DNA from 3 places in the Fictibacillus sp. 5RED26 genome. Region 2 is predicted to be linked to each of the others. Evidence: riboswitches for the same ligand, from Rfam matches in the RefSeq annotation. Region 2 holds a riboswitch; each other region holds the start of a gene.
The links. Region 2 has a riboswitch for cyclic di-AMP ahead of IHV10_RS16285 (dicarboxylate/amino acid:cation symporter). Riboswitches for the same ligand answer to the same signal wherever they lie in the genome.
Positions count from the first base shown of each region.

Region 1: linked by a shared signal. The riboswitch ahead of IHV10_RS01120 (potassium channel family protein) and the one ahead of IHV10_RS16285 (dicarboxylate/amino acid:cation symporter) in region 2 are both predicted to bind cyclic di-AMP.
Region 3: linked by a shared signal. The riboswitch ahead of IHV10_RS03240 (hypothetical protein) and the one ahead of IHV10_RS16285 (dicarboxylate/amino acid:cation symporter) in region 2 are both predicted to bind cyclic di-AMP.

Region 1 is NZ_JACZDU010000001.1:206,783-217,753, reverse strand. It holds gene hutG (formimidoylglutamase) at 1-611, opposite strand, end outside; gene hutI (imidazolonepropionase) at 586-1,857, opposite strand; gene hutU (urocanate hydratase) at 1,874-3,535, opposite strand; gene hutH (histidine ammonia-lyase) at 3,552-5,078, opposite strand; gene hutP (hut operon transcriptional regulator HutP) at 5,368-5,802, opposite strand; gene IHV10_RS01135 (hypothetical protein) at 5,984-6,442, shown strand; gene IHV10_RS01130 (GerAB/ArcD/ProY family transporter) at 6,536-7,648, opposite strand; gene IHV10_RS01125 (TrkH family potassium uptake protein) at 7,789-9,141, opposite strand; gene IHV10_RS01120 (potassium channel family protein) at 9,145-9,801, opposite strand; cyclic di-AMP (ydaO/yuaA leader) riboswitch at 9,941-10,096, opposite strand; gene IHV10_RS01115 (undecaprenyl-diphosphate phosphatase) at 10,175-10,957, opposite strand.
Region 2 is NZ_JACZDU010000004.1:282,635-293,605, forward strand. It holds gene IHV10_RS16275 (DNA-3-methyladenine glycosylase) at 1-540, shown strand, start outside; gene IHV10_RS16280 (hypothetical protein) at 537-1,226, opposite strand; gene IHV10_RS16285 (dicarboxylate/amino acid:cation symporter) at 1,383-2,618, opposite strand; cyclic di-AMP (ydaO/yuaA leader) riboswitch at 2,787-2,953, opposite strand; gene IHV10_RS16290 (hypothetical protein) at 3,131-3,325, shown strand; gene IHV10_RS16295 (ABC transporter ATP-binding protein) at 3,532-4,245, opposite strand; gene IHV10_RS16300 (ABC transporter permease) at 4,245-5,867, opposite strand; gene IHV10_RS16305 (Fe(3+) ABC transporter substrate-binding protein) at 5,982-7,049, opposite strand; gene IHV10_RS16310 (GDSL-type esterase/lipase family protein) at 7,398-8,138, opposite strand; gene IHV10_RS16315 (hypothetical protein) at 8,227-8,385, opposite strand; gene IHV10_RS16320 (TrkA C-terminal domain-containing protein) at 8,518-9,219, shown strand; gene IHV10_RS16325 (hypothetical protein) at 9,336-9,563, opposite strand; gene IHV10_RS16330 (3'-5' exonuclease) at 9,785-10,429, opposite strand; gene IHV10_RS16335 (hypothetical protein) at 10,798-10,971, shown strand, end outside.
Region 3 is NZ_JACZDU010000001.1:608,342-619,312, reverse strand. It holds gene kdpB (potassium-transporting ATPase subunit KdpB) at 1-747, opposite strand, end outside; gene kdpA (potassium-transporting ATPase subunit KdpA) at 874-2,541, opposite strand; gene IHV10_RS23065 (potassium-transporting ATPase subunit F) at 2,554-2,622, opposite strand; gene IHV10_RS03255 (hypothetical protein) at 2,631-2,738, opposite strand; gene IHV10_RS03250 (HPr family phosphocarrier protein) at 2,762-3,037, opposite strand; gene IHV10_RS03245 (hypothetical protein) at 3,115-3,252, opposite strand; gene IHV10_RS03240 (hypothetical protein) at 3,276-3,689, opposite strand; cyclic di-AMP (ydaO/yuaA leader) riboswitch at 3,922-4,073, opposite strand; cyclic di-AMP (ydaO/yuaA leader) riboswitch at 4,131-4,277, opposite strand; gene IHV10_RS03235 (hypothetical protein) at 4,559-4,807, opposite strand; gene IHV10_RS03230 (MFS transporter) at 4,859-6,142, opposite strand; gene IHV10_RS03225 (DHH family phosphoesterase) at 6,374-7,558, shown strand; gene IHV10_RS03220 (MarR family winged helix-turn-helix transcriptional regulator) at 7,752-8,192, opposite strand; gene IHV10_RS03215 (organic hydroperoxide resistance protein) at 8,347-8,769, shown strand; gene IHV10_RS03210 (sigma-54 interaction domain-containing protein) at 8,968-10,350, shown strand; gene IHV10_RS03205 (aspartate aminotransferase family protein) at 10,441-10,971, shown strand, end outside.

The DNA of each region.
Region 1 (10,971 bases), on a different contig from region 2:
TCCTTCGCATAATCATGATAGAGTTTCCCGTTTGAGAAATCTCGAATACCGATCTGAACAAGTTGGTCGCCTGTAATCACACCATTTTCAATAAGTTGGCGAAACGGCGTACCGTTTGATGGACCACCGTCTTCCGTGTTACGGAGATCAAAATGTGCATCAAACTGTATGATGCCAACTCGTCCCCTCGTTTCTTGGAAAGCTTTGATCGCTCCTGCAGAAACAGAATGATCACCACCCAGAGTTATCACACATGCATCTCTATGCTGAGCTCCGATATCTTTTAAGACCGAATGGATACGGGATTGTGACGTAAAGAGATCTGTTACATGCATCTCAATATCTCCAAAATCGGTAATGCTCTGATCCCAAAGATCACTTTCTTCTTCAATGCTATATGTGGAAAACGAATGCATCATCGCACGAATGGTCTGTGGTGTGAGATGTGCACCTGAATGTGAAATAGAAGTCTTAGAGAGAGGAGCTCCAGCAATCGCTACTCCTCTCACTTCTTCTCCTGACCAAGGCTTTAATAGCTGACCTGCCTTTTTAATGCCGCGGTCAGTAAAGGGTGCCTCATCCGATTTACGTAGAAAGGGTATAGTTTGCATGAATATCTCCCTTTCCAACAACTAACTTACCGTTCTTCCATACTTTATTTACGTGGTTAACACCGTAGTGGTAAGGAATATACTTGTAGTTTGGTACATCCCACAGAACTAGATCTGCTTTTCTTCCTATTTCTAGACTACCTGCAACATCTCCGCGTCCAATAGCGAAAGCTGCATTGACCGTTACAGCGTTCCAAATTTCTTCTGGCGTCATCTTCAGCTTTAATGCAGCTAAACTCATAATGAACTGTAAATTTTCTGTCGGTGAACTTCCAGGATTAAAATCAGTCGACAGTGCTACAGCTGCCCCACTTGAGATCATGCCCCGTGCTGGAGCGAAATGATCTTTCCCTAAATAAAACGTAGTGCCTGGAAGAAGGACTGCGATCGTATCTGACTCACCGAGCATACGAACCCCTTCCTCACTTGCTCCAACTAAGTGATCGGCAGATACAGCCCCGATCTCACAAGCCATCTCCGTCCCGCCAAGAGGATCAATTTCATCCGCATGAATCTTTACACCAAATCCTGCTGTTTTTGCTTTTTGAAGAAAGACTTTAGACTGTTCTACTGTAAAGACACCTGTTTCACAGAAAATATCTACAAACTCTGCAAGACCCTCTTTTGAGATTACACTCAACAAAGAAAGCATATCTTCTAAAAAGGCATCTGGTCTTCCTTTATAATTTTCAGGAATCGCATGAGCTCCCAAAAAGGTTGAAACAAGGTCGATCGGGTGAGTTTCATTCAGCTTTTTTGCTACTCTCAACTGCTTTAATTCGGTCTCTTTATCCAGTCCGTATCCACTCTTTGCTTCCATCGTCGTAACGCCATATGTTAAACATCTGTTTAAATGGAACATTCCTTTTTCATAGAGATCTTCTTCTGATATTTCACGCGTAGCTTTAACGGTCGAATGAATTCCCCCGCCTTGAGCCAAAATTTCTAGATAAGGAACTCCTTGTTGTTTCAAAGCGAGTTCATGCTCACGCGATCCCCCAAACACGAGGTGTGTGTGAGGGTCCACTAAGCCTGGTGATAAAAGTTTGCCTGTTGCCTCAATCGTTTCTTTTGCCTGTAACTGAGATGCTTCTTCCGCAGTTCCTATAAACGCGATTACACCATCTTTTATCCCAACAGCTCCGTTATCAATGATGGAGAGTTCGTTCATCTGTGTACCTCGAAGCGCCGCTCCATTACTTTTTGGAACAATCACCTGTCCAGCAAAAATCAATGTATCTAGCATTCGTCACACTCCTTTTTTATTTCTCGATCATTGGCAGATCTACGCCTTTTTCTTTTGCCGTCTCAATCGCAAGGTCATAACCTGCATCAGCATGTCTAACGATTCCCATTCCAGGATCACTTGTTAATACACGCTCTAAACGACGAGCTGCTTCTTCTGTTCCATCTGCTACAACCACCATTCCGGCATGAAGAGAATACCCCATCCCAACACCGCCACCATGGTGAACAGAGACCCAGCTCGCTCCGTTTACCGCATTGATCATCGCGTTTAAAATCGGCCAGTCCGAAACGGCATCACTGCCATCCTTCATTCCTTCTGTTTCACGATTAGGGGAAGCAACTGAACCGCAATCCAAGTGATCACGCCCGATTACGATTGGTGCTGACAATTCTCCGCTAGCTACCATTTCGTTGATGATTTTTCCAAACTTCGCACGTTCACCATATCCTAACCAACAGATACGGGAAGGAAGGCCTTGAAACTGTACTTTTTCCTGAGCCATCTTGATCCATTTGCAGAGGTGCTCGTTATCACTAAACTCTCGTAAAATTACTTCATCCGTTTTTCTGATATCTTCTGGATCGCCCGATAACGCAACCCATCTAAAAGGTCCTTTCCCTTCACAGAACAATGGGCGTATAAAAGCTGGTACGAATCCAGGGAAATCGAATGCGTTTTTTACTCCTTCGTCAAGTGCTACTTGTCTGATGTTATTCCCATAATCGAATACGACAGAACCTTTCTTCTGCATCTCAAGCATAGCCTGAACGTGAACCGCCATCGATTGCTTTGATTTTTCGATATATTGTTCCGGATGACGTTTACGAAGTTCTGCTCCTTCTTCCATAGAAAAACCTACTGGTAAGTAACCATGCAACGGGTCATGCGCAGAAGTCTGATCCGTAACAAGATCAGGAATCTCTCCCATCTCGATCATCTTTGGTAAAAGTTCAGCAGCGTTCCCTAGAAGACCAATCGATAATGGCTCACCTTTTGCCGCATATTCTTTCGCCATGCTTAATGCTTCATCTAAACTCTTTGTCATTTTATCTAGGTATCTCGTATCCAAACGACGTTGAATCCTTGTTTCGTCTACATCAATCGCGATCACAACACCATCGTTCATTGTTACTGCTAGAGGTTGTGCCCCACCCATACCTCCGAGACCTGCTGTTAGCGTGATCGTTCCTTTTAGTGATCCGTTAAAATGTTTGCGAGCCGCTTCGGCAAATGTTTCATACGTCCCTTGCAGGATGCCTTGTGTGCCAATATAGATCCAGCTTCCTGCAGTCATTTGGCCGTACATCATCAGACCTCTTTTTTCAAGATCACGGAATGTCTCCCAATTTGCCCATGCAGGGACAAGATTGGAGTTGGCGAGTAAAACACGCGGAGCATCAGTATGCGATTTAAATACGGCGACCGGCTTTCCAGATTGTACGAGAAGGGTTTCATCATTCTCTAAACGCTCTAATGTTTCTATGATCTTATGATAAGAGTCCCAGTTGCGAGCAGCTTTACCAATTCCTCCATATACGACAAGCTCATCAGGATTCTCTGCTACTTCACCATCTAAATTGTTCATAAGCATTCGAATTGCCGCTTCTTGCACCCATCCTTTTGCAGATAGTTTCGTACCTCTTGCAGCTGATATAGAATGTTTTACGTTTGACATGTAAAAATACCTCCTTTTAATGTGCTAACTTTTGAATTTTAGATCCGATTAAGATGTCATTCCACGATGTATCAAGGATCCATGAAGCAACAGCTTCCATATCTTTGTGGAACATACGGTCACACTGTATCGTCGGACAAACGATTCTTCCTTGTTCATATACTTTCTTTGTTTTAGGTGCGAGCTTTTCAGGTCCTCGGAAATCTGCAGCCTGCATCGCACAGATTAATTCAACGGCCAGCACTCGTCTTGCATTTGCAATGATCTGAGCCGCATGTCTAGAAGCGATCGTACCCATACTCACATGATCTTCTTGATTAGCTGATGAAGGAATCGAATCGACACTTGCAGGGTGCGCCAATGTTTTATTTTCTGAAACGAGCGATGCAGCAGCATATTGCATGATCATCGCACCTGACTCAAGCCCTGGATTCGGACTTAAGAAACCAGGTAAGTCACTCAACTGAGGATTGACCATCCGTTCGATCCGTCGCTCTGAAATGTTCGCCCATTCTGCTGCGGCGAGCTTCAGAAAGTCCATTGCAAAAGCGATAGGCTGACCATGAAAATTCCCACCTGATATGATTTTGTTTCCGTCATCAAAGATCAGTGGGTTATCCGTTGCAGCATTCATCTCGATCTCAAGCTTTTCTTTTACATAACCAAGAACCTGCCACGAGGCCCCATGTACTTGAGGGATGCATCTTAACGAATATGCATCTTGTACCCTGATCTCTCCTTGTTTCGTTGTCAGCTGGCTGCCTTCTAAATATTCTCTTAAACGCTTTGCAACATCTACCTGCTCTTGATAACCTCGAGCAAGATGAACATCTTCATCAAACGCATCTGTTATGCCTCGTAAACTTTCTGTGGTAAGCGCTGCAATCGCATCTGCCATGAGTCCGATGCGTTCCGCTTCTATATAGGCAGCAATACCTTGTGCTGTCATGGCTTGCGTTCCATTGATCAAGGCAAGCCCTTCTTTCGCTGTTAAGACGACAGGTTCAATTCCCGCTCTCTTTAAAGCATCCTGACCAGAAATACGTTCTCCTTTGTAGTACGCTTCTCCCTCACCTACTAACACAAGGGCTAAGTGAGAAAGCGGTGCAAGATCTCCACTCGCTCCAAGTGATCCTTGTTGCGGAACAACAGGATGAACATTCTTCTCGACTAATTCTAGCAACCTTTCGATTACGATTGGCCTGATACCCGAAAAGCCTTTCAGAAGAGCATTTGCTCTTAAAATAAGCATAAGACGACTGATCGTCTCAGGAAACGGTTCTCCGATTCCACACGCATGGCTGCGGATCAGATTGATCTGCAATGTCTCCACATCATCTCTAGAAATAAAAACATCGCTAAACTTTCCGAAGCCAGTCGTGATTCCGTACACCACTTTACCTTCAGCCACAATCGCTTCAACCGCTTTCCGGCTGTCAGCCACTTTCTTCATACTGACCGGGCAAGCTTCAATGGGTTCATTCTCATGCAGAATCCGCTTGATCTCTTCCATCGAAAGTGTATTACCTGTTAATGTAATCATCTTCATCCCTCTTTTACTAAGGTTCTGTTCTTTCTTCGAAGTAGTTGATTTCCGTTACAGGAACTCGCTTTCAGCGGGGTGTGCGGTGAGCCTCTTAGCGCTCTGCGCTGTTAAGAGTCTCGCCTGTCCCACTCATCCCGCAGGAGTCTCGCACCTTTCACTCCAATCAACTTTCCAAAGAAGCTATTAAAAGAAACCTCAAAATGTATAGATAAAAAACAAAAAGAGCGCACCCGAAAGAAAACTCTTTCGAATACGCCCCCTCATCACTAGTTACTATGGGCACTATTTAAATATGATTGATTCCTAGACCAATCGCTTCATGCTCTAATCCTTTTACAGGAGCTCCGATCGTTCCGTAGAGAGCGACTGCTATCCAGTCACCTTCTTCTTTTTTCTCATATGGATTACCGCGAACGACGATGAAACGCAAACCTACAGTTCTAAGAACGGTTCCAAGCTGAACCTGTCCTCTTGTCACCCCATGAAAAGCTTCCATGATGGCATGATATAAAGAATGTGTTTCACGATAAATCCCAGTTTGAATTATATTTTCACTTTTGGCCGCTGTTTCAATGGCAGCTACTACCTTTTGTGAATCCATTGAACCGGCTTTGCCTACGCAATACTTCCAGCCCAATTTCTCGATCTCAGGCAGATAACTTTCATCTAATACCCCTAACATGGCCATCTTTCCGATCAAACGTTCATTTGATAATGCCATTGCATGAATCACTCTTTCTCTAACGGCTAATAACTACTTCTAGTGTATGCGTTTACAATTTGTCCGTCAATTCCCTTTCAACAACTTATCACAGCAGTATAGTAAAGAAAATGACACGTATAATCTATCAAACTAGCGGTAAGAATGATAGTAAGAAATATAACGGAATGAGGGTTGTTACATGTTAAACGTACAAAAAGAAATTGCACTTGCTTCAATGTCACGCACACCACAGTTCGAGGAAGATGTGAATGACTTTTTTATCGCTTATGACAAAGGACATAACCCGTTACTGCTCTTGCCTACTACAAAAGGATTTCTTCACGAAGGACAGGTGTACGCGATCGCATTTATTAAAAAAGAAAATAATTCATATCAATTTACTCTTTCAGATAAAATTATGCCTTTTTCGATGAATGAGGCAACGCTCATTCATGATCAGCTCGGTTTCTTCTTCGGTCCTGATAATAATATGCTTTCTTCCTTTTTTAAAGGTGATACGTATGGCGCATATGTAGTCTGGACAAAGCATATGGTCACGCAATTGATCAACGAAACTCTTCAAAATTGGCATAATACATCAGATGATTCACAGCGCGAAAAACACAAGACGCGATTAACTATGCTTCTTCAAGCCTAGGTAAAAATAATAAAACTGACTGCTAACTTCCCTCTTTCCTATGTGCAACAGATTGAGGAAGCCTAACAGTCAGTTTTTTTTAATTGTGGTGCATCATGTAGTAGATGATGTCTGTTCTTTATTATTTTTCTTAATATGTTTCTTAATAAAAGTCATGATAAATAAAAGTGGAATATAACTGATGGCTAAATAAAAACCGATCTTGTTCGTATAGTTATTGAGCATGTTGATCTTCAAACGAGTGTCTAAGTAATAACAAGCAGCCAACGTGATCGCTAATAAAATGATCAGTGTGATATGTTGGCGGATGTTCAACATCAGTTTGGCCACACGGCTCGAACACCAGATCGCCAGTGCAATATTTGGCAAAATCACTAAACACCACATCGAAACGAAAACAAAATCAAATCGTTCTACGAATGAAACTTGAACGATTTTCACCATAGAAAGGGTTGCCCATATATTTCTAGACAACTGTTCTTCGCTAAAGAACGCAAATGAAAACAAAGTGACTAGCAAATACATCATAAATGTAAAAAGATTAGCATGATGCGCAAATTTTTGAGACCGCTTTGCATTTTTAATAAACGGATAAAAAACAAGAAGTGTTTCAAAACCAAGATAACTCAGCATCATATTTTTCGTTGCAGATAAATAGTCTTTTACATTCTCATCAAAGACCGGCAGGAGATTAGAAAAATGAGTAAATTCCAATGGGTATACGAGTAACACGATCAAACCTAATGGAATGACAACTCCTAAAAAACAGATGCCCGCCACCGTTCGAAAACCAGACGAAACCACATAGTACGTTAATATCAGGAATACAGCAGCGATCTTCCAAGTACTTAGAGTGGGAAACATCCATACTTGTATGACTTCAATATACGTTCGTAACACTGTAATCGACCAGAGCAGAAAATATAGAAGTAAAAATAGATTAAATAAGTTTCCAATCAAACCACCAAACAGCGATTTATGAGTTGATACGATATCCCCATCGCCGTTATCGAGCACATAATAAATCATCCATATAAGAGCATGTACAAAAATGGCAGCTATGATGACTGATATCCAGGAATCATAGCCAGCGTATTTAGCGATGATACGCTGATAGCCTAGCACCCCTACCCCTACTTGTTCAGAATGGACAAGAAAAAACACAAGAAAGGGAGAAACGAGAAAAGCTTCTTTAATTTTTTGCATGACGATTCTCTTCCTCTCTTAGAAACAGCATTGAAATCTCGTTTTAGCATTCCCAAGAGTAAAGAGATTAACCCATAAATAACCAAAAAAGCTGACGCGAAATGTGGGAATACACCCGTTCTGCATCAGCTTTCATTCCTCTATCCAGTGAACACTTCACCGTCTGGATACCTAATATTATCTTTTGTTTGTTTAGCAAGACTGAACGCCAGTGTTAGCGGTCCTAATTTACCGAAAACCATTACCACACAGATCACAATTTTTCCGATGACTGTGAGATCTGGGGTAAGTCCCATACTTAATCCAACTGTTCCAAATGCAGAAACGACTTCAAACACGATCACCATGAATGAAACATCTTTCTGGACATATGTGATAATAAATAATGCGGCAAAGATAAACAAAATAGAAATAGTTGTAATAGCAAGAGCTCTGTAAACAACAGCATTTCGAATGGTCCGCTTCATAACAACCGTACTTTCTTTCCCTTTTAAGAAAGCTGCAACCGTAAAAATAATAACAACAAACGTGGTCAGCTTTATCCCTCCACCAGTAGAGGTACTTCCTGCCCCAACAAACATTAAAAGAATCATCAACAAGGATGTATCAGGATTTATGGCTGTCATATCAATCGAGTTAAAACCTGCTGTTCTCGGTGTTACACCTTGGAAATAAGAAGCCCAGAATTGCTCAGCACCTGAAAGCATTCCAATGGTCTTAGGATTATTAAACTCAAATAAGTAGAAGAACAAGATTGCCACAATATTAATAATCAAAGTAGAAAGCAACATCACTCTTGTATGAAGAGAAAGTTTTTTCCAGCTTCGGCTCACCCATATATCAACCAATACGGTAAACCCAATTCCCCCTGTTATAAACAGAAACGATATGACGATGTTCACCATCGGATCTCCTACATAACCCATTAGACCGTCAGACCACAACGAGAATCCTGCATTGTTGTATGCCGATATAACATGAAAGATGCTATAGTAAATTCCTTTACTAACACCAAAGTCTGGAACAAGCCTTAGTGATAGAAAAAAGATGGCGATAATCTGGATGCTGATTGAAAATACAAACAGATTTCGAACTAACCGGATTACCCCGCCTATAGAAGGCTGGTTGAGTGCTTCTTGCATCAGAACACGTTGTTTGATGGATATTTTCCTCCCCATCATAATAACGACTAATGAAGCAAATGACATGACCCCAAGTCCTCCGACTTGGATTAAGAACAAGATGACGATCTCACCAAAGAGTGTGAACGTTGAGCCAGGATCAACAGTAGCTAAGCCTGTTACTGTTGCTGCTGAAGTTGCAATAAAAAAAGCATCTACCCACGATAACGTTTTTTCATGGGCAATAGGAAGCTTTAACAAACACGTCCCAACGAAAATAAGAAATAAAAATAGTAACGCTAAAAACTGAGGAGGGTTTAATCTAATTGGGTTGTGCAAAAAACGTTTATGCTTTCTAACATGTAGTGCCAATGCTTACACTTCCTCATCCTCAAAACGATTTAGATCTTCGTTACGACCGATCACGACAAGTATATCCCCATATTGAAGAGATACATCAGCAATCGGTGAAACGAGTATCTCATCTCCGCGTTTGATTGCGACGATATTACATCCATAGCGTGCACGAACATCTAGATCTGTTAGCGTCCGATTCACTAGCTTATCCGTTACACCTATCTCAACAATACTGTGTTCATGCGATAGCTCAATAAAATCAATAATCTTTTCAGAAGATATGAGTTGAGCAACGCGAAGCGCCATATCACGCTCTGGGTGGATAATACGGTCTGCTCCTAGCTTTTCCAACACTTTATGATGATAGTCATTCTGTGCTTTTACCCATACTTTTTGAACGCCTGCTTCTTTTAAAAGTAAAGTAGTTAAGATACTTGCTTGGATGTCTTCACCGATCGAAACAATTACCTGTGTAAAATTTCGGATTCCTAAAGACTTCATTACGTTTTCATCCGTAGAGTTAGCTTGAACAGCCTGAGTAGCTATTGTTGCAAACTCATTTACTCTTTCCATATCTTTATCTATAGCTAGAACATCATAGCCCATCGTCGCAAATTCTCGACAGATGCTGCCTCCAAAACGTCCTAAACCAATTACTGCAAACTGTTTTTTCATTATGGTCTCCCCTTAAAATCCATGAAGTTTTTGCTTCGTTGTTCTCTAGCCTTGCTGGTCAAGAGGTATATAAATTTAAGTAAAAAAACGCAAAAAAAGACCACACAAAGAAGCGGGTCCGGTTTTCCACCAAATTGACCTCTCCAGTGACATGACGCTTACGGGGTTAGCTGTCGGATTAGGGATTGGAGTATCCCTTTTTGCAAATAGAGCAAAATTCACCCCAAAAGATTGGTTCCCCCGTTTTACAGTAGTTTCACCATAAAAATAACTGTAAATTCAGCGATCTAAAGCCTGCTAAATTTTGAATTACATATACTGTAATCCTCTATCTTTTAAAAGTCAATCCATTTTTTTAGTGTTAACAAATACTTTACATTTTACCTGAAAATTGAAGGATCAATACTACTATTCCAATCAACCAAACATAGACAGCAAATCCTTTTAACGTACCGGTTTGAAGGAGTTTGATCATCCACTTTACAGCCACATATCCAAATAGAGCCGATGCTAAAGTACCGACCAATAAGGCTGAATAAGAGATAGGTGGATGTCCACCCGTAAATAGATCTTTTGACTGCAATACTACTCCTCCTGCGATAGATGGTATGGATAATAAAAAAGAAAAATAGGCCGCTGCTTTTTTATCGATCTTGCAAAAGAGCGCTGCTGCAATCGTTAGTCCTGATCGTGAAATAGCAGGAAGAATAGCCGCACCTTGAAACGTACCGATCACAAGTGCATCCCTTATTGTTATATCTTCAATCCCTTTATATCCATTTCGCTTATAAGAATCCGCCCACCAAAGCAAAAAACCTGTAATTAAGAACTCCCATCCAACCGTGATCCCGGTTTTTGAGATCTCTTCAAAAAAATCTTTAAATGCTAGTCCTATAACAGCGGTTGGAATCGTTCCAGCGATAAGCAGAACTCCCGTTTTGCTGAGTGGTCTTTTTATAACTTCTAAGATTTCTCTCCAATAAACCGTCATCACAGCAATAAGTGTTCCTATATGAAGCATGCTATCAAGAAACAACCCGGCTTCTTCTAGCTGAAACACTTGCCTGCCTAGAAGGAGGTGTCCTGTAGAACTGACAGGCAAAAATTCTGTTATCCCTTGCACAATGCCTAATATTAAGGCTTCGAGCCAATCCATAAAAAAAACCCCCT
Region 2 (10,971 bases):
AAAGAACTCTTAGGAATGAAGCTGATACATATCCATGAAGACGTAATAACATCGGGATACATCGTAGAAACTGAAGCCTATCTAGGCCCTGAAGATCGAGCTGCGCATTCCTATAACAATCGAAGAACAGCTAGAACAGAAGTGATGTACGGTGAAGCAGGTACAATTTACACCTATTTTATTTATGGGATGCATGTTTGCTTTAATATCGTTTCCGGACCCGTTAATAAACCTGAAGCCATACTAATTAGAGCACTGCAACCAATTGAAGGAATAGAAATAATGAAGGAAAGAAGAGCGAGCGTAAAGAATGAGGTTCAGCTTACGAATGGTCCAGGTAAACTGAGCAAAGCAATGGGGTTCACATTGAATGATAATGGTAAGAAAATGAATGAGCAAAATATACGGATAGAACAAGGAATTGAATTAGTACCAAATGAAATAATCTCTGGTCCACGCATAGGTATACACTATGCCGAAGAAGCTGTTCATTATCCTTATCGGTTCTGGATAAAAAACAACCCTTACGTATCACGTTAATACGCAGGGTTGTTTTCTTTGTTCGTTGAAACCGTAACATCCTCTTCCCGCATGTAATCAACCGCTGTTGTCCGATTGGTATCTTGCATCCATGCTAGATGATGATACGTTTGTTTTTTCATAGCAACGTATTTTGCTTGCATAATGAACAACCAGAAAAGGATGAACAACGTTGTTTTCAATACATTTTCCGCAGTAAGCGCAGCCGCCTCGATCGGTAGAACATTCACTGTTATACTTGAAAGCAATCCAATCACAACAGCTCCCAAGATGAACAATGGCTGGTTCGTACGTAAAAATTTCAGTCGATGCTGCAAGTAGTTCTGGATGGATAAACGTTCTTGAGCATTGAACTGGAGGTATCTGCTTTTAGCTGATTTGGCATTGGCCACTAAACCTTTAGATCGATCTTTCTTCCAAAGGGATTTCATAAATAGGGTGAATTCTATATCACTAGCGGGTTCGTTATTCATTTTTCTGTGAATAAAATTATGAGCTTGATAATAAGTAATTGCATTCTGTACAAGCCTTAGTAATACGTAGCCTGTGATGATCGTGAGTGAAAAGACAAACCAAAAAGAGTTCATCGCGCTCTCTGTTAACTCGATGATAGGATTAATAGCGGTTTGAATCTGTACCCATAGGATCTTTGCTGCAAGCGTTAGTATCTCTAGCCATTTTTCCAAGAAGATCACTCCGAAATCTCATTAAGTATCTTCTTATTTTACCATGATTTTTCATTAGTGCTTACATTTATTTACTCAACATTTGTAAACTAGGGAAATGGGCATACAAAAAGGCCGCAGGTATATGTATACACCGCGGCCTTTTGAAGTGATTATTTATGCACTAACTTCTTGTTCACGAGTCCCAAGATGTTTGTCTTCGCCTTTATCAACGATTACAGCACAAGCAGCATCACCAGTGATGTTAACAGCTGTTCTAAGCATATCAAGAAGTCTATCAACACCTAGGATTAAGGCAATACCCTCGACAGGTAATCCTACAGAGTTCAATACCATCGCTAACATGATCAATCCAACTCCAGGAACACCAGCTGTACCGATACTAGCAAGCACTGCCGTTAAAATAACAGTAAGCATCTGTGTTAAACCTAAGTTAACATCGTATACTTGAGCGATAAAAATCGTCGCAACACCTTGCATGATAGCTGTTCCATCCATGTTAATCGTTGCACCAAGCGGCTGTACAAAACCACTTATCGATTTTCGAACACCTAAATTCTCTTGAGCTGTTTTCATTGAGATTGGAAGTGTTGCATTTGAACTAGAAGTACTAAATCCAACTGACATTGCCGGCGCAAAGCCTTTAAAGAACCAGAGCGGGCTCTTCTTTGCAAATAGAGCAATTGAACCACCATACGCGACAACAGAGTGGATGAATAAAGCTAAAATAACTACGCTCATGTATAAGCCCATCGCTTTGATAGCATCCATTCCTTGACTTCCTACCGCTGAAGCAATCAATGCAAAAGCACCATATGGAGCAAATTTCATAATTAGGTTTACAAGATACATCATAATGTCGTTACCTTGTTCAATTAAATCCATAATACCTTTTGTTTTGCTTCCCAACATCGTTAAAGCAAATCCTACAAATACGGAAAACGCGATAATTTGAAGCATGTTTCCTTCAGCCATCGATTGAATTGGATTAGTAGGAATAATGTTCAGCAACGTGTCCGTAACTGCTGGCGCTTCTTGTTGCTCAAACTTAGCACCTTCTGTTTTAAAGTCCCCTACACCTGGTTGAAAGATAAGCGCTAAAGCCATCGCGATCGTAATCGCAATTGTTGTAGTTCCTAAGAAGAACCCAACCGTTTTGGCACCCACTCTTCCAAGTTTCTTCGGATCACCTAATCCCGCAGTTCCAAGTACGATTGAGAAAAAAACAATTGGAACAACTAACATTTTAATAAGGTTTAAGAATAATGTCCCGACTGGCTTTAAAACGTATTTATCCAGTGTTGAAAAAGCATCTGGTACAGCTAGATTAAGAATTAATCCCGCGACAACCCCAAGTGCAAGTGCAATTAAAATTTTTGTAGACAATTTCATAATAAAGTACCCCCTTTGTTAAAATCTTCTCACTATTTAGTGTGCAGTACGATGAAGAAATTTTATACTAATACATGCCCTATTTGTTGCATATAAAAACCCACCGAAAATAGAGAGGATTTTCCGTGGGAATACACCGCAACACATAGACTGAGCCCATGTATAGAGTTCTCTCTCCAAAAACGCTTACGAGGTTAGCTGTCGGATTAGGAAATTGAGAGTTGTCCCTTTTGTGTATGCACAAATTCATCCCTAGGCTTTATAAGCCATATCGTGGTTCCCCCGCTTCAAGATATTCTATGGAATAGAACATCCGAATTCAGCGAATCATATATAATATGCTCTAATTTTATCAACATACATAAATTTTTGTCAAGAATACTCACTATGCTTATTTATTCCAATTAATTGTTTCATGATGAATGTTTTTCCATATTCTCACTTCTACCCCATAAGCATATAGAAAAAAACGAATTATATATAAGGTTCTATTTTTCAGGGAGGTATTGTAAATGAAAATCGTATTTTATGAAAAAGGTGAATTAAGTATAATCGTTGGAGCATCCAAATTAAAAGGTGAACTTACGATTGAACAAATAAAGAACGAAAGCGAAAAGAAAGCAAAAGAATTAGGTGAATTATTAGGAAGAGAAATCGGATTTTTAATCGATATGAACGGTAAATTAGATACTCAATTTAAAAAATAAGGCTGTTTAAAACATAGTTTCTTTTGGAAGTGTGGATTTCCGTTCCAGGCTGCTCGCTTTCCATGGGGCAGGCGTGAACAACATTCATACGTGTCACTTTACCACTCCAATCAACAGTTATATAGGCAAATTCAAAAAGATCTATTAGTAACAATTCTTTATAAAACAGCCAAAAATAAAAACCGGGATATCCCGGTTTTTTGTTTTTATACGTATGCGAGTGATAATTGTTCTTTATTCCTCTTCAATACCATTTCTGGACGCCCTTCATCCTGTATCTTTCCATTGTTCATCAGTATGATCCTGTCCCCTATGGCACGAGCATCCTCTTCATCGTGAGTTACAAAAATAGAAGTGATCCCCGTACGTTTTAAAATTTCCTGTAATTCATCCCGAATCTGTAGTTGAAGCTTAGAATCGAGATTGCTAAATGGTTCATCAAACATGATCAAAGATGGATTTGGAGCCATAGCCCTAGCTAGTGCAACACGCTGCTGCTGTCCACCGCTCAATTCATAAGGATAACGAGAAGCATAGTCCTCCATTCCCACAATAGCCAATAATTCTTCCATGCGTGCTTGCTTCTGCTTACGATTCATTTTCGTTAAGCCAAATTTTATGTTCTTTTCAACCGTCATATGAGGGAACAAAGCATAATCTTGAAAAACCAAACCTACACCACGTTTTTCTGGCTGAACAAAACGAAATGTATCATTCATGACAGCCTGATCTATGAGGATCGATCCTCTTGAGGGCACCTCTAGTCCTGCTATAAGACGAAGTAACGTACTTTTCCCGCTTCCGCTTTCTCCTAAGATCACCGAAACTTCTCCTTGATTAAAGTTTAAAGAAAGATTTTCGAACAAAGGGTTACGCGAATTTTTATAATGAAACGCTAAGTCTTTGATTTGAACAAACATTATTTTGGCTCCTTTTCTAAAACTCTGTGTAAAAAGAAGATGGAAAGTGCACTTATACAAATAATCACCATTGATGAAACAGAGGCTTCGTGAATACGTTCGTCACTTGCGTATTGAAATGTTTTGGTAGCTAGCGTATAAAAATTAAAAGGCTGAAGGATAAGAGTAAGAGGCAGCTCTTTTAATATATCTACAAAAACAAGGATAAAACCACCAGCAATAGCACCTTTAATCATCTTAATATCCACTTTAAAAAACGTCTTCGTTACCGACATACCTAATGTCCTAGAAGCTTCTGTGAAAACCGTTCCTACCTTATCAAAGCCTGATTCGATGGAGTTAAAACCAACTGCTAGAAAACGGACCACATAGGCAAAGATCAGCATACTAATACTTAAGCTCAGCACAAGAGTTGGCTCTAACCCTAACCATTCATATAACGTGAATACCTTTTCGTCTAGTGAGAGAAATAAGGTCAATACACCTATTGCAATTACAGCTCCAGGAATCGAATACCCTAAAACCGTTATTTTTGAAAAAAGCTTCCCCATCCAACCTTTTGATAGACGACTAAAGTTGGCGATAATTAGAGCGACGATAATGATAAGAACTGAACCTATAGAAGCAACAAAGACCGAGTTCCAAATCAAGTCAACAAAAGCAGTATTTAAAATAACGTCATAAGTCATATACACCCAATGTATAAGCTGAATGAAAGGAATTCCGAAAGCTAGAGCAAATAAAGAGATGAAAAAACTAAGCACAGCGAACTTTTTCCAACCTTTAAGTTCTTTAGGTTGTAACGGGCGGACTTTTGAAGTGGAATAGCTATACTGTTTCCTGCCCCTTATTACTTTTTCTAAGATCAAGATCAAAACTACGATAAACATCAAAGTACCCGCTAACTTGATAGCCGAATAGATATCTCCCATCCCAAACCACGCTTGAAATATTGCTGTACTAAATGTTTGAATACCAAAATACTTTACTACCCCGTAATCATTGAAAACTTCAAGAATGACCAAACTAACTCCACCAACGATCGCTGCACGTGACACAGGAAGGACGACTTGTATAAATGTCATGAACGAGCCTTTTCCTAGCAACCGTGCATTCTCAATCAGTGATGATGACTGATTTTCTAAGAAACTTTTTGTGATGATATATACATATGGATATAGGAACATCGTAAAGATAAAAACAGCACCGGGTATGTTCATGATGTCAAAGAACTTTTGGTCCACTTTTATACCAAACTGGTTCCTTAGTGACGTCTGAATGACGCCTGTATAATTTAAAATACCATGGTACGTATAGGCCCCAATGTATGGTGGAATCGCAAGTGGGAGGATAAGACCCCACTTAAAGAACCGATGCATAGGAACTTTATAGGCGGAAACTAGCCATGCCGCACTTACACCGATCAGCACTGTGAAAAGACCAGTAAAACCAACGAGTGTCACGGAATTTACGATATAATTTTTCAACATGAATTCTTTAATGTGTTCCCAATTCTCATTACTCTCAGCGAATAACTGAACCATGATGAGCAAAGCCGGTAAAAGGATTAAAGTAGAAAAAATCACACTAAGCAAAGCCCAACTATTAAACTGTGATCTCATTTTTCGAATGAAATACAATATATTCACCTTCTTTACTCATCAGCATTGTTCTTGTTGTTTGTTTTACATGGAATTAGCCGTATCACAAATCGTGATACGGCAAAATATTAACGTTTATTTCCAGCTGACTTCATTCATAATCTTAACAGCATCTGCATTGTTTTCACCTAACTCAGAAAGGTTAAGATCTTGTTCTTTAAACGGACCCCAAGACTTTAAAAGCTCTGAAGGTTCTACTTCTTTATTAACCGGATACTCGTAGTTGGCTTCAGCAAATACTTCTTGAACTTTTGGACTAGACAGATATTCCATTAATTCTATAGCATTCTCTTTGTTCTTAGCGTGTTTCGTAACACCTATACCACTAATATTGATGTGCGTTCCTGTTGTTTCTTGGTTAGGGAAGAACACACTCAGCTGTTTAGCAACTTTCACTTCTTCAGGATCTTCTGAGTTCAACATCTGACCAAAATAGTAGGAGTTCATGATAGCAACATCACCTTCACCAGCAGCGATACCTTTCGCTTGGTCTTTGTCACCACCTTGTGGATCACGAGCCATGTTGTTAACGATCCCTTCTGCCCACTTCTTCGCTTCATCTTTTCCGTTTAATGAAATAAAGGATGATACTAATGATTGATTGTAAATATTTTCTGATGAACGGATCAGTACTTTACCTTTCCATTTGTCTTCAGTTAACGCTTCATAAGTAGATAGTTCTGATTTGTCTACTTTTTTCTGATCATATACGATAACACGTGCACGTTTTGTTAGACCGAACCATTGATTGTCTTTATCACTTAAATTATCAGGAATATTCTTATTCAAAGTTTCGCTTTCTACACTCTGTAAGAGGTCTTTATCTTTTGCCCAGTGTAAACGTCCAGCATCAGATGTGAAGAAAAGGTCTCCTTTTGTTGCTTTCCCTTCTCTTGTAAGACGCTCGATCAACTCATCTTCTTTACCCTTAATAAGGTTGACTTTAATTCCTGTCTCTTTTGTAAAATCAGCAAAGATTTTATCATCAACTTCATAGTGACGACTTGTATATAGGTTTACTTCTTCTTTTTTTGTCTCATTATTATTCGAACTCGCACCCTCGTTTGATTTACCACAGCCTGCTAAGACTAAAGCAGCTAGTAGGACCATTGTAACAACCGTAAAAAGATTCTTTTTAAACATATGTCAGTTACTCCTTTTATGTATAAGTAATTGAAAACGATTATCAACTTCACTTTTAATTATAATGATAATCATTCTCAAGTCAACCGTTTTTTTAAATGTTTTTCTCTGATGGATTATTGCTCTCAAATCCTAATCTCCTTTAAGAGCTGATTGGAGTGAAAGATGCCAAGTATCAGGTTCGGACAAGCTCGGAGGTAATACTTATAAAAAACGAAACTCACAAACGACGCTCACCGTTCGCCCTGGAACCTGAAAACAACTACTTTCTCAAAGGATGGTTCTATCCAAAAGAAGCAATTAAAAAAAACCAAAAAAAATCTCTTAGAAGTATCTACTTCTAAGAGATCATTCCTGGTTTAAAGGTTTCCACTGGTTATAAACCCAATTTCCTAATCTGTTATATCCCCTTCTATTAGGGTGTATAGAATCAGAAAAATACAGTTCTTTCTCAACGTTTTCATAGAGTTCAAATGTGGAGATATACTTTGTAAGCGTGCTTTCTTTGCTCGCCTCAACGATTGCTTCATTCCATGTCTTAATACTCTCTGCAGCTGTGGGATCGTATTCTTTCCCAAAATAAGGATTATAAAGACCTAATACGTAAACCGGTGCAAACGAATTGTTTTCCCTCACCACTGTCAGTGTTTTAGTTAAATTGTTTCTTAGCTTTTCTTTTCCGAGCATTAATTTTTGCTGAGGCAACTGGCGAAAGTTCCAACCGGCAGCGTGACGAAAGTCATTTGTGCCTATAAAAACAAAGATATGATCTGCTTGTCTTAATGACTTGATCACGACTCCATTATCCAATTGTCTTAACAATTGGTCGGAACGCTGTCCACTGATCCCAAAATTATTAATGATTACATTTCTGCCTGTTTGCTGCTGAATATTTCGTTTAACGATTCCGATATAGCCTGTTTTGGATGGGTCACCAACTCCATACGTTAATGAGTCTCCAAGGGCAACGACCTTCAGAGTTTGTGTATCGCTCGCCCCTTCTGTTTCTCCATAAAATTGAAAGATAAGGAATAGTATGAGGGCTAGTCCTGTACCACCAATTAACCATCTTTTTGATACTTTCCGCACATCAAATCCTCGATTCTGTTACAAGTTATTGTTATATTACTTTTTACCATAACGAGGGAAAATATCAAGTAATGAATGTGTTAATTTGTTATTTCAAACGATAATCTTCAGATGTAAGTGATGTATCCTCCCAAAGATTTTCTTGATCGTATTGATATGAATCTTTTTTCACGAATGTATGAATCAACATAGCAACTCCTCCACACAATAGACTTGCGGGCACTAAGGTAATAAGAAAACCTATCATCTACATCCCTCCTGTACCAAACTATATGAGGGGCTATATATGTTTATGAAACGAATAAAATATTTTATTTCCTCTATATAAATAGAAAATAAGGGTATACAGGTAGAGAAGAATTTTAACGGAGGTGCCTTTGTGGGTTTTTTATTCACTTTGCTTTATTTTGCCATCATAGGAATTGTGATTGAAATTAACGTTCTGTTATTCACGTTAACTGGTCTTAAAAAAGAAATCGCTCGCTTCCAGGTCATCTCAATGTTTACAGCCACTGGATTTACGACAGGAGAATCAGAGTTGATTCTGGAGCATCCGGTACGCAGACGTTTAAGTACGTTTCTCATTTTGTTCGGAGTCTTTTCATTAGCGGTTATCATCTCATCGATAAGCAGCATCTTATCAGATGAATTTCGTTCGATCGAACTTGGAATCATTATTTTAGTACTCATCAGTTTATATTTAATCTTAAGCGTACCTAAACTAAAAAAATACATGAAACGTTCTTTTGAGAGTCACATGGAAAAAAGCTATAACTTAGCAGATCTTCCTTTAAGAGATGTTATGTATTTTGAAGAGGATGATGTTGTAGTAGAAATTCCTATACATAAAGATTCTAAGATTATGGGGAAACAATTAAAAGACGTCATTCAAACAGAAGATGATCTAATTGTCTTATTTATAAAGCGAGGAGACGTAACAGTACGAAAGGATAGTTATACGACAAAAATACAAGAAGGAGACATGTTGGTCCTATATGGTCACAAAAGTTGTCTACAAGAAAGATTTAAGAATGAAATGGATGAATTGAAATCAAAAAAAGAAGTAGAGGAATCTAAATAAGAAGTGATCTTTTTCACTTCTTATTTTTTTTACGACTTTACCCCCTGAAAGCAAAATATATGAGCGAATAAAACTCTAGGTAGTAAAAAAGAACCTCTTTATGAAGAGATTCTCAATTAACCAACTTCTCTGACTGTATTAGGGACAAATGATAACAGTAAGGAAATAATATTATTAATTTGCTCTGGAGTTATATGTATACCATCATTTGCTAACAATTCTTCTTTTAATTTGATTATTGAATCCACTTCCTCAAGTCTTGCACCTGTCAAGCAATGGTCTATCGTGTTCAAAAGTTCCAACAACTGATTGTTTTTATTGGTTATGTAATATGTAGTATCCACCAACAACACCCCCTACGCTTACTATTATTATCGAAACTAAGGTCATTTTCCTACAAAAACAATTCGTCAAATGACGACATATCTTACTTTTTATGGATTTTACCCTATAATACCTATACATTTATGTCGAAGGAAGTCGAATAAACAGGGAATAAGTCCTATCCTCGTCTTAATGGTTAACTGTTTGCATTGAAAAGTTTACATTTAAAACTAAAATTACTTTAGTTAAATAACTTTGATAAGGAAGCAAAGGGAGACTCATTCACTTCAGACTTTGTTTTATAGACTAATTTTTCAGGCTCAAAAAGCTTTGATTCTAAAAAAGAAGTCGGGTTTTTTACAAATTTGATCTTTCTATATATCTTTGTGAGAATTCTAGCTGTATTCATGGCATCGTCTAGTGCTCTGTGTTTAGATCCTTCATAAACAAGTTCCATTGCCTGGAGTGCACGCGACAACCCATAACGGAATCCCTTTTCACTATCGTGGAGCATACTGAAATGAAATTGCAGATCGTTATGGTTGATGATCCAATCCGTATCTGCTTTATGAAAAGTTGAATCAGTAATGAGTGCCCACTTATCTTCTGGTCCCCAAGAACAAAGATAATATTCTTCTACGCCGATCCAGGATCTAAAATTTTCAATTGCCTCTGTATAAACAGGAGCAGAAATCAAATCTTTTTTGGTGATACCAGTCAGATTCGTAATTCGTGTATTCAACTTATCCATTTTAGGTTGAACGAATGATTGAAACGTATCCAAAATTTTAAGCTCACCATCAACTTCGACCATTCGAATGGCACCTATCTCAATAATCTCTGAGAGCCGGTTTGTCATTTCTAAATCATACACAATATACTGCATCCCATTCCACCTGCCCTTCCGCATTCATGCCTTTAAATGGATGTCTACCATATATTGTAGTTGATTTGTTAACAAAATGAAATAATCCTCCATGCATTCGACTGATAATGACTTCTTTAATAAAAGCATTGCAAAGTGCCCCCAGTGAATAGATAGGCACGAGATGTAATCAACTACTTTGGAAACAACAAAAAAGCGATAACAGCTATATCCTTATTTTATGAAAATGAGGTATTTAAATGTCATTCTATTCTTAAAAGGATATAAGTTTCTTCATTTGCCAAAGTTTTCATTTTCAATTTTTATACTCTTTTGTTAACATTGGAAGTGTCTGTTAAACAATATGAATTACATAATGAGGGAGTATCATGAAAAAACTTATTACGCTATTGCTTATAATTGGGTTACTAACTGTAACAGCTTGTTCAAAGGATACGAAACAAAATGAGCAAGGAACTTCTGAAACAAAAGCAGAGAAAGAAGAATCTACTGATAATTCCACATCTGAACCAGAAAAAGAAGATTCAGAAGCAACTGAGACA
Region 3 (10,971 bases), on a different contig from region 2:
GAGTAATGCGATTAAGACCGGTACTGGTATGTCAAAACCTAGATACTTTGTAAAGAATGGAAGTGTTACAACTACAATCATAAAAACAAGTGTCAAACTCGTTAAAACAGTACTTAACGCAATTTCATTCGGTGTTTTTTGACGCTTCGCTCCTTCTACGAGGGAGATCATGCGATCAAGGAATGATTCTCCTGGATCTGCTGTAATTCGTACTTTAATTTCATCACTTACTACACGTGTTCCTCCTGTTACGGAGTTAAAGTCACCGCCAGCTTCTTTAATTACAGGAGCTGATTCTCCTGTAATCGCCGACTCATCAACAGAGGCAAGACCAGATATGACTTCACCGTCTCCTGGAATCATTTCACCTTGTTTTACAATAACGATGTTTCCTTTACGAAGATCAGCTGATGAAACTCTTTTGTGTTTACCGTTTTCAAGCACAAGGTTTGCATAAACTTCTTTTTTCGTTTTCTTTAATGAATCAGCCTGTGCTTTCCCTCTTCCTTCAGCTATTGCTTCAGCGAAATTTGCAAACAGGAGGGTTATAAACAGAATGAAGGTTACAGCAATATTGAAACCAACTTGAGTTTGGTCTCCAAAAAAGGTTAATAATAATGTAATTACAAAACCAATTTCAACAACAAACATGATAGGATTTTTAATCATTACCCTTGGATCTAGTTTAATAAAAGATTCCTTTATCGCCTGATTCACGATTTCTTTATTCATCATTGTTTTATTCATTTGTACTTCCTCACGATTCTTTTTCATCGGGCCGTTCCCACCTTTATTTGGAGGAACGTACTGAGATAATTCTTTTTTGGTCCTTAAGCCTTGAGCACCCATTATTCATTCACCTCTCTACAGCATCTATAATGTTAAATATTCGGCAATCGGGCCTAATACCAATACTGGGAAGAATGTTAAAGCCCCAACAATAAATACAGCCCCAATAAACACACCTGCAAATAGCCCGTTATCTGTTCTGAACGTTCCGATCGTTTCTGGAACGGTTCGTTTTACAGCCAATGATCCTGCAACTGCAAGCATCGTTACAATGGAAAAGAATCTTCCAAGATACATAACGATTCCGGTAGAAATATTCCAGAAGTTTGTCGCATCTCCTAATCCTTCAAAACCAGAGCCGTTATTTGCTGCTGAAGAGGTATATTCATAGATTACTTGTGAAATACCATGAAAACCTGAGTTCGAAATGGCCTCATGTCCGAGTGGTGTAAAGAAAGCTACAGCAGATGCTCCTAAAATAAGGAACGGGTGGATTAACAACGTCGCTGCAATCAGCTTCATTTCTTTACCTTCAATCTTTTTACCTAGAAATTCCGGGGTACGTCCCACCATTAATCCAGATAAGAAAACACCAATAATCGCATACATTAAGACGTTGACAAACCCTGCCCCTACACCGCCATAAACGGTATTTAACATCATATTGGATAATGTAACTAATCCGCCTAGCGGAGTCAGTGTATCATGCATCGTATTAACAGCCCCCGTTTCTGAAGCCGTTGTAACAACCGAGTAAAGTGAAGACTGAGCGACACCAAATCGTACTTCCTTTCCTTCCATGCTTCCTTGATCATGTTGCACACCTAGAGCATTGATTGCTTGGTTCCCTTGATATTCGGCACTTAGGGAGATGCCAAGGAACATAATAAACATCATCGTCATGGAAACGAAAAGAATACGTCCCTGCTTTGGATTTCCAACCATCTTTCCGTACGTAAACGGTAATGCCATCGGTAATAGGAGCATCAATAAGATTTGAATAAAGTTGCTCGGCCCGTTCGGGTTTTCAAACGGATGCGCTGAGTTAACTCCGAAAAATCCACCGCCGTTATTTCCTAATTCTTTTATGGATAAAAACGAACCAACTGGGCCAACTGCAATGTTTTGTTTTCCACCTTCAACTGTAGTCGCTGTAACCGTTGGATCTAATGTCTGCGGTACTCCAAGTGCAACGAAAATGAGTCCTGTTACAAAAGCGATCGGTAGTAACACACGAATGATACCCCTAACCATATCCACAAAAAAGTTTCCTAAAGACTTGCCAGATAGCCCACGAATGAATGCGATTGCTACTGCTAATGCTGTAGCTGGTGCAACAAACATCATGAAAAGAATGCCAATCATCTGTGAAAGATAGGATAAACCACTTTCACCACTGTAATGCTGCAGATTCGTATTCGTCATAAAACTTACTGCTGTGTTAAACGCAAGGCTTGGATCCATGTTTGCTATCTTACTCGGATTCAGAGGCAAACTGCCTTGGAAACGGAAGATTAAATAAACTAATAGAATCATAATCGCATTGATCACAATGACTGATGAAGCATAAACTTTCCAAGATTGATTTTTATTTTTCATTCCACTAATGGAATAAATCAGTTTTTCGAAAGGATAAAAGAGTTTGTTCTTATTCGAATAATTGAACGAGTTCGCTAAATAAATTCCTACTGGTTTTGCAAGTAAAAGAGCTATAAGTAGAGTTATAGCTATAGAGAGTAAACTGACTAACAACGGAAAAACCTCCTAAAATTTCTCTGGATTCAATAATACGTAAAGAAGATACACCGTTGTTAAAACGGCTAATCCAAACATGACAGTCATCATTTATTTACACTTCCTTCATCAACAACACTTGATGACCATTTTGCTAGACCCATCATTAAGACAGGCATTCCTACCATCAATAAAACCATCATCACATCTAACATTTTTACACCTTCTTTTTATTAGTTCATTGTTCTAAGTAACCATTCAGCATTAGAGATAAATTTTTGATAGCCTCTTGAGCATCACAACCTTCAATTCTAAGTGTGATCGGTTCGTTTTGATTTCTTGAATAGTGTGACAAAAAGAATAGATTAACGGATAGTAAGCCTTTCGCATTAATCTGTATGCCTTGATAAAAGAAAAGAATCTCACTTTCGAAAGAACCAGCAGCATTGACAAATTCATTGATCTGTCCGATCGACAACCTTTTTGGCAATAAAACAACTGACTCTGTCCCCATGTTTTCACCCTGCCTATCACTGGTTTGGATTTACAGAGGGAACATCTTTTCTTTGATGGGTTCCCTCCTGTAATTGCTTAACCTTTACTTCTAAGCGTGTCTTGTATGATCCATTTTGAGAGACTATGTTGAATCACACTTGCATAATAAGCATTCAATTGATCTCTTTTCGCTTTTAACAAAATCTGTTCAATTTCGTTTGGACTTAATCTCATAAATGAATTCCTCCGCTCTTTTTTTATGAAGAAAGTAAGAATTGAATATTTCCGGTTTTGTTATAGATTACGTAATCTGCACCTAACTCCTTATAAACTCTGGAAATATACCGTGTGTCTGATTTGATGACATAAACAGGTATGTTATAAATGCTGCGAATGAGTTCAATCGTTTGGCAGCATTCTAAAAATCCAGATTCAACAACAATGATTTTTTGAACAAAAGGACCTACCATCTCGATAACTTTACGCTTGTCAACATAATTCATGACATATACATGTTGAAACCCAACTTGTGAGAGTCTTTCTGCTTCTTCTCGGTTAGGAACACAGAGAACAAGAGATTGATAGTCTTCACACAATCTTAGTTTTGAAATAAAAACATCTGAAACTAGATCAGGAAACATAATGAGCACGTTCCCAGATGATTTCTCCATCGTTCCACCCTCCATCTCTTAAAGAAAACTAGGCTAACTTCTAGCCTCTCATGTCAGCCTTAGTTGCACTTATACTATCGTCTTAAACTTGTTAATACGCCGAAAACCATCGTGCCGACAAGTTATACTTTTGGATAGTGAAAAAAAGGCAACAAAAAAGAAGCCTGCGGAAGAGGAACTCTTCTCGCGGCTTCTACACATACTTGAATAAGCGTGTGAATACACGAAATTTGTTGCCTCTCTCTGTACGCTTACGGAGTTAGCTGACGGATTCGGGCTTGAGAGTAGCCCTACTCGATCTCTCGAGATTCACCCCATGCAGACGCAATGGCCTGCGATTGGTTCCCCCGCTTCCTAAACTTAGGAATTAAGCGATAAAGACGCATGATATAATAATCATAATTTGTAAAATTGTTATTATTACTCTTTTTTAATGTTCACCTTCCCTCTCCTACCACGCTTACGAAGTTAGCTGACGGGTTCGGACGGCAGAAGTCGCCCGACTTAAATAAGTTTCACCCCTGGCAGTGAAGAACTGAACTGCCGATGGTTCCTCCGTTCCAATAATGGATTCAGCGGTCATGGAAAAAATTTAAAGTTTTACGATAAGCAATATATTACTCCTGGTTTCAGCCGTTGTAAATCCATTAAAAACTCTAAAATATTCATATTTCGTATAAAAACGAATTAAATAAACTTATTTAAGAAACAAAAAACAAACAAATCATCTTTTTTCTTTTACTTTCTCAATTTTTCGATACATTTTAAAGAAAATAATAGTTGTAATATTCTAAAAAAATCCAAGTTTTGAACTTAAATTTTTTTAAAAAAATAAAAAAGCTAAGCAAATTTCACTTTGCTTAGCTTGGTTAAAACGATCTAAAATCCAATCTCTGTCTTTTAGTCCAGAGCCATACGCCTGTGAACAGATGGATCGCAAACACTACAAAGACAGCTCCATAACTTTCTGTAATCCAGCTCACAAACCAAATGATCGGTAGAGCTAAAAAAAAGTTAACAAGCAACAACACCCATGAAGTTCTCGCTATAGCTACAAAGAATAGAATAATTGGTAAGATTAAAAAAATCCAGAATAGTACGTTTTGAAAAGTTGCCATGACTTCCCCTCCGCTTTTCATTATAAAAGGGCTTCGCCATAATCTCCAGCTTTAAACTGGTACTTTTTCTAATTCAAATTCATTTTTGTTATCATTTTCTTCAATATCATACCTGGGTAGAGTGAACATGTAGAATAGTCCAACAAGAATCAGACATCCTCCCACAACCCAGAACAGCATTTCTACGGTTAGAATTTTCGGGAAAAACACAGCGATTAAACCGAGTGTCATGGTGTGAGATAGCATATTGATCGGTGTAATCCATCCTTGAACACGTCCCATCATTTTAGGGTCTACGATCTTAGGTAACCAGCCACCGATTCCAATATTGATTAATGGAATGCTAAACCCAGCCAATCCTGTAAAAATAAAGAATGTCAACACATTTGGCGCGATGGCGCATAAACCAAGTGACAATCCACTTACGAATAGACCAAGAACAATCGCATACGAGAGTCTGATCTTTTTAGCGAGCATCGAACAAATAACACTCCCTGTAAGGATAGATACACCAAACACGACACCCATCCACATCATCATTTGCTCGTAATTATCTGGAGCGAGTTTATATTTCATGATAAAAGCCGGCATAACTGACAATCCACCATTTACTATACCAAACAAGAAAAAACCAAAGATTAATGAAAGTAGAAGCTTAGATTGTTTAATGTAATTGAACCCCGCGACAAAATCCTTCCATACCATCTTAACACGAATATCTTTGAACCTGTGTTGTCCGTTCGGCAGACGAACATCTTCATCAACTCTCATACTCATAATTAATAATGCTGATATAACATATGTAACAAGGTCAAATGCAATTGCTCCTTGTATTCCTACACTCCAATAAATAAAAATGGCAATCATGTTCCCAAAAAGCATAAATAAACTACCTACCATTTGATTCAATCCAGCTGCAATTGCATAATCCTCTTTCGAGAGTACACCTTGTACCATCGCTTGATCAGCAGGAAAAAAGAATTTACCTACTGCACTTCTTAAGAATAAGATAGCAAAAATCAAAGGCATCCAGTCTAGCCATATAGCACCCATTAATAAGAGGCACAGCCCTGCACAAATCCAATCACAATAAAGCGCGATTTTTTGACGATCCATTCGATCGGCTAATACCCCTACGATAAAGAAAACAGCGAGTGTTGGCAGAGAATACATCAATTCTGCAAGTGTGGCATAAAACGGTTGTTCACCGAACTTATCCAACAAATAAAACATAAAAGCTGTAACGCCTATAATACTTCCCATCATTGAAGTAAAACCAGCAAAAAACAGCTTGCTGAAGTTTTTATTCTGAAACACTTTCAGAAACTCCTTCACATCATAACCCCCAACTTTACATAATTTGCATCATTACCATTTTCTACCTAATGCCATCAATTGTAAATAAATTCTTGTGAAATTTCATAAGAATGATTTAGCATATTCATTCCGTTTTCGGTGTTAAAATCAGCTGAATTTGTAAATGAAAAGAATACTACGATATAAAGGTTGAACTTTATGCTTTATGACGATACTCTAGACAGAGAGCATAATAGAGAGGATACTAACATGATTCATTTATTTTCACACAACGATTTAGACGGAAAATCATGCGGTTATTTAGCACAACTAGCATTTGGAGACAACTGTAAAATATCGTATTGTTCACATGGAACGATTAATGACCGTGTAGAGATGCTGCTTGATAATCCGAGAGAAAGAAAAACAGAAATTATCATTACAGATATTGCGGTTAACGAAGAATTAATGATGCGACTTGATGAACGATCTAATGCAGGTGGAAAAGTAAAGCTGATCGACCACCATGCAACAGCGCTTCATTTCAATGGGTTTGATTGGGGGCATGTTCAAGTTCGTTATGATGATGAACGTTTAACTTGTGCTACTTCCCTTTTCTATGAATATTTGATCGAGAACGGTAAGCTTAAACCAACAGGTGCGCTCGATGAATATGTAGAACTTGTGCGTTTATATGATACGTGGGAATGGTTTGACCAAAAAGTTGAAGCTAAGCGTCTTAACGACTTATTCTTTATCCTTCCTCCTGATAAATTTGAGGATCAGATCATGGATCGTTTAAAAGGTGATTCTTTTCAGTTTTCAGAAACAGAAACAACGATTCTGGATCTTGAAGAAGAAAATATTGCAGATTATATTAAAAAGAAACAACGTCAGATGGTCGAAATCTGGGATACTTGGTCTTTAGGCGAAGGATCTGAAGAGAAAACGTATAAGGTTGGTATTCTTCATGCCGAACGTTATCACTCTGAGCTTGGGAACGAGATCAATCGTGAGAATCCTCACTTAGACTTGATTGTGATTCTAAATATCGCTAACAAACGGATCGGTCTTCGTACCATTCATGAAGAGGTGGATTGTTCGATCTACGCCAAACAATATGGCGGCGGCGGGCATCCAAAAGCTTCTGGCGGAAACATGACTTCTGAAGCATTTGAAAAGTTTGTTGTTGCTGCATTCCATGAACAACCTAGACGAATCGATGCACCGAAGAACGAGCACAACGTGAAGGAAAATCCTGATGGCAGCTTATATGTGAACAATCATCGTGAAGTATCTAAGATCTATTCAGAAGATAATCAAACATGGCTGATCACACATAAGACACATCCGGTAGATGAAACATTTGCAAGCTATCAAGACGCTGAAAATTACGTGAAGCGCCATTTTGAGGGCTGGTTAATGCGAGATGATGAAGCGAATAACAATAACTAATTTATAGTAAATACCTTGGCTACAATTGCCAAGGTATTTTAATTTTGTAGATCACTTGTCATCATTTTCATTGAACCATTGACTCTGAATATCGAATATCTATGTTACATCATTCATGTGAATAGAATTGTGATTTAGTTAGGATAAAAATTGTAAAGACGCTTAGAACCAATGCTAAGCGTCTTTTCGTCTATTATTTTGAATGATCTTGCAACTGTTCTAACATACTTGTCAATGTTTTATTCAATATTGTAAGTTCATCTTTTCCCATCGGAATATTATCAACAAGCTGATCCGGTATACACTCCGCTTTTTCTTTTAGTGCTTCTCCTTTTTCAGTCACAGAAACAATTACACTGCGCTCATCTTGTTCTGATCGTTTTCTTTCAACAAGACCATTTAGCTCCATGCGTTTTAACATTGGTGTTAAAGTACCGGAATCTAAAAACAAGCGCTGGCCTAATTCTTTTACAGACAATGAATGTTTTTCCCATAAAAGAAGCAAAACTAAGTATTGTGGATATGTGACGTTGAGTTCTTTTAACAACTCTCGATAAAGCTTTGTAATCTCACGTTCTGCTGTATAGATTTTAAAACATATCTGATTTTCTAATTTTAACGTTTCACTTTTCATGATGTTTCCTTTCTTTTTATAAAGGGTACTTGCATTATAACACAATTTAGTTTTACACAATTAAATTGTTTGACTCTACAAAAAGTATGCGTTATGATGATTACGAGTTATTCAGTTGTACACAATTTAATTTTACACAAAAGGAGTGTTTGGAATGGAAGCATTATACACAGCAAAAGCAACAGCTGAAGGTGGACGAGCAGGTACAGTAAAGAGTGATAACGGTGTTCTAAATCATGAGTTAGCTATGCCTAAAGCACTTGGAGGATCTGGAAGTGAAAACGCAACAAACCCTGAGCAACTATTTGCAGCAGGATATGCCGCTTGCTTTGATTCAGCACTAAACCTTGTTGCGCGTCAAAGCAAAAAACGAATTGAATCGAAAGTTACTGCTGAAGTTTCTATCGGAAAAGATACAGATGGCGGCTTTAAACTAGCAGTAGTTTTAAACGTAGGTGTTAACGGTGTAACACAAGAAGAAGCTGAGGAATTAGTAAAGACAGCTCACGGTGTTTGTCCATATTCTAAAGCAACAAGCGGCAACATTGACGTTGAGTTAAAAACTGAACTTCTATAATAGAGGCAAAAAGGACCATTGTTTTGGTCCTTTTTTTATTTGTATTCTCCCTTATCCCTTCAATCCACCTCTTACCTTTCGTTTTATATAAAAAATATTCTCAGTTTCTATATCCATCCACATTGAACAATCGTATAATTATTCATAAATAAATAATTATTCAGAAATGAATATTTTATTTAACTGATAAAAGGACTGATGAACTTGAGTCAATCAAAAGATTGGAACGAAAATGAACAAATTCTTCATTCTTTAAAAGACGACATCTTGGTTACAAATGTAGAGGGTATAATCCTTAAAGTAAGTGAAGTTACAGGAAAAATCTACGGAGTAGAATCAGATAGTTTAATCGGAAAATCCGTTTATGATTTAGAAGCTCAAGGGTTATTTACACCGATTCTCACTCCAATGGTTGTAAAAGAAAATAAAAAGATTACGTTTGTTCAAACAACGAATAAAGGAAAAAAACTGCTTGTTACAGGAATCCCTGTTTATAACGAACAAGGCGAATTATATAGAATTGTAAGCTACTCACACGACATTACTGAACTGGCTCAATATAAAGAGTTTTTGCTTGCCATGGAAGAAGAAATGCAGCGTGTAAAAACGGAGCTTGGACTATTAAGAAACAAACAGCTTCATGATGCTGGAATCATCGCCAAAAGTGAAGATATGAAAAAAGCAGTTTCAACAGCACTTCAGTTATCAGAAGTTGATGTGAATGCATTAATCCTAGGGGAATCTGGTGTTGGAAAATCATTATTAGCTAAATTCATTCACAATAAAAGTCACCGGTCAAAAGGTCCATTCATTGAAGTTAACTGTGGCGCTATTCCAGATTCTTTATTTGAAGCGGAATTATTTGGTTATGAACCTGGCGCTTTTACAGGGGCACATCAAAAAGGCAAAGTCGGTCTTATTGAACTATCGAACGGAGGCACACTCTTCTTAGATGAGATCGGTGAACTTCCCCTACAGCACCAAGTAAAAGTGTTAAAAGTCATTCAAGAAAAACAGTTTTATCGTGTAGGAGGAACGAGACCCATCCGTGTAGATTTCCGTTTGATATCTGCTACGAACAAAGATCTTCAGAAAGCAATAAGTGAGAAGCTTTTTCGTGAAGATCTCTATTTTCGTTTAAATGTTGTACCCGTCACGATTCCTCCACTCAGAAAGAGAACAGAAGATATCGTACCTCTCATACATATGCTTTTAGAGCAATTTGAAAAAAAGTACAACAAGAAGAAAAGATTAGATGAAGCTGTCATTCATCATCTTCTGCACTATGATTGGAGGGGAAATGTACGAGAACTAATCAACATCATGGAACGATTAGTCGTACTCTCCCCTACGACTCTTATTACGGATGAACATCTTCCTGATCATGTAAAAAAAGGTACATCTACACCCTCGCCAACTATTCATGCAGAACAAACACTTAAAGAAATGTTAGATGAAACAGAGAAACAAATTTTATTAACAGCAAGAAAGAAATTTAAAACGACCATACGGATGGCAGAAGCACTCGGCACTAGTCAGCCTTCAATCGTAAGAAAAATGAAAAAATATCAGATTATTTAGTTTTTTGGCATGATCCTTGCATGGATATTCTATATAGAAATTATTTATACAACATGAGAATTGAATATCAAGGAGGTAATACACGTGTCAATGAACAACTGGAGCAACCTTGTAACCGAAATGCCTAACCTTTTAGCGCCTAGTATGGCAAAAGATCATCCGAACCTACCCGTCGTAAAAGCAGAAGGCTGCTACTATTATGGATTGGATGGAAAACAATATCTTGATTTCACTTCTGGTATTGCAACGGCAAATACTGGCCATCGTCATCCAAAAGTGGTCCAAGCGATCAAAGATGCAGCAGATCACCTCATGCACGGGCCATCTGGGGTCATCATGTATGAATCAATCCTGAGACTTTCAAAGGAACTAGCTCATGTTCTACCCGGTGATTTGGATTGTTTCTTTTTTGCCAATAGCGGAACTGAAGCAATTGAAGGAGCGCTGAAACTCGCAAAGCATGTCACTAAAAGACCTTACGTTATTTCTTTTACCGGATGCTTTCATGGTCGATCACTAGGTGCGTTGAGCGTGACAACATCCAAAAGCAAATACCGCAAGTTTCTGCAACCGAACGGTCTTGCCTATCAAGTTCCTTACGCAGATGAAAAGAGCGCACCG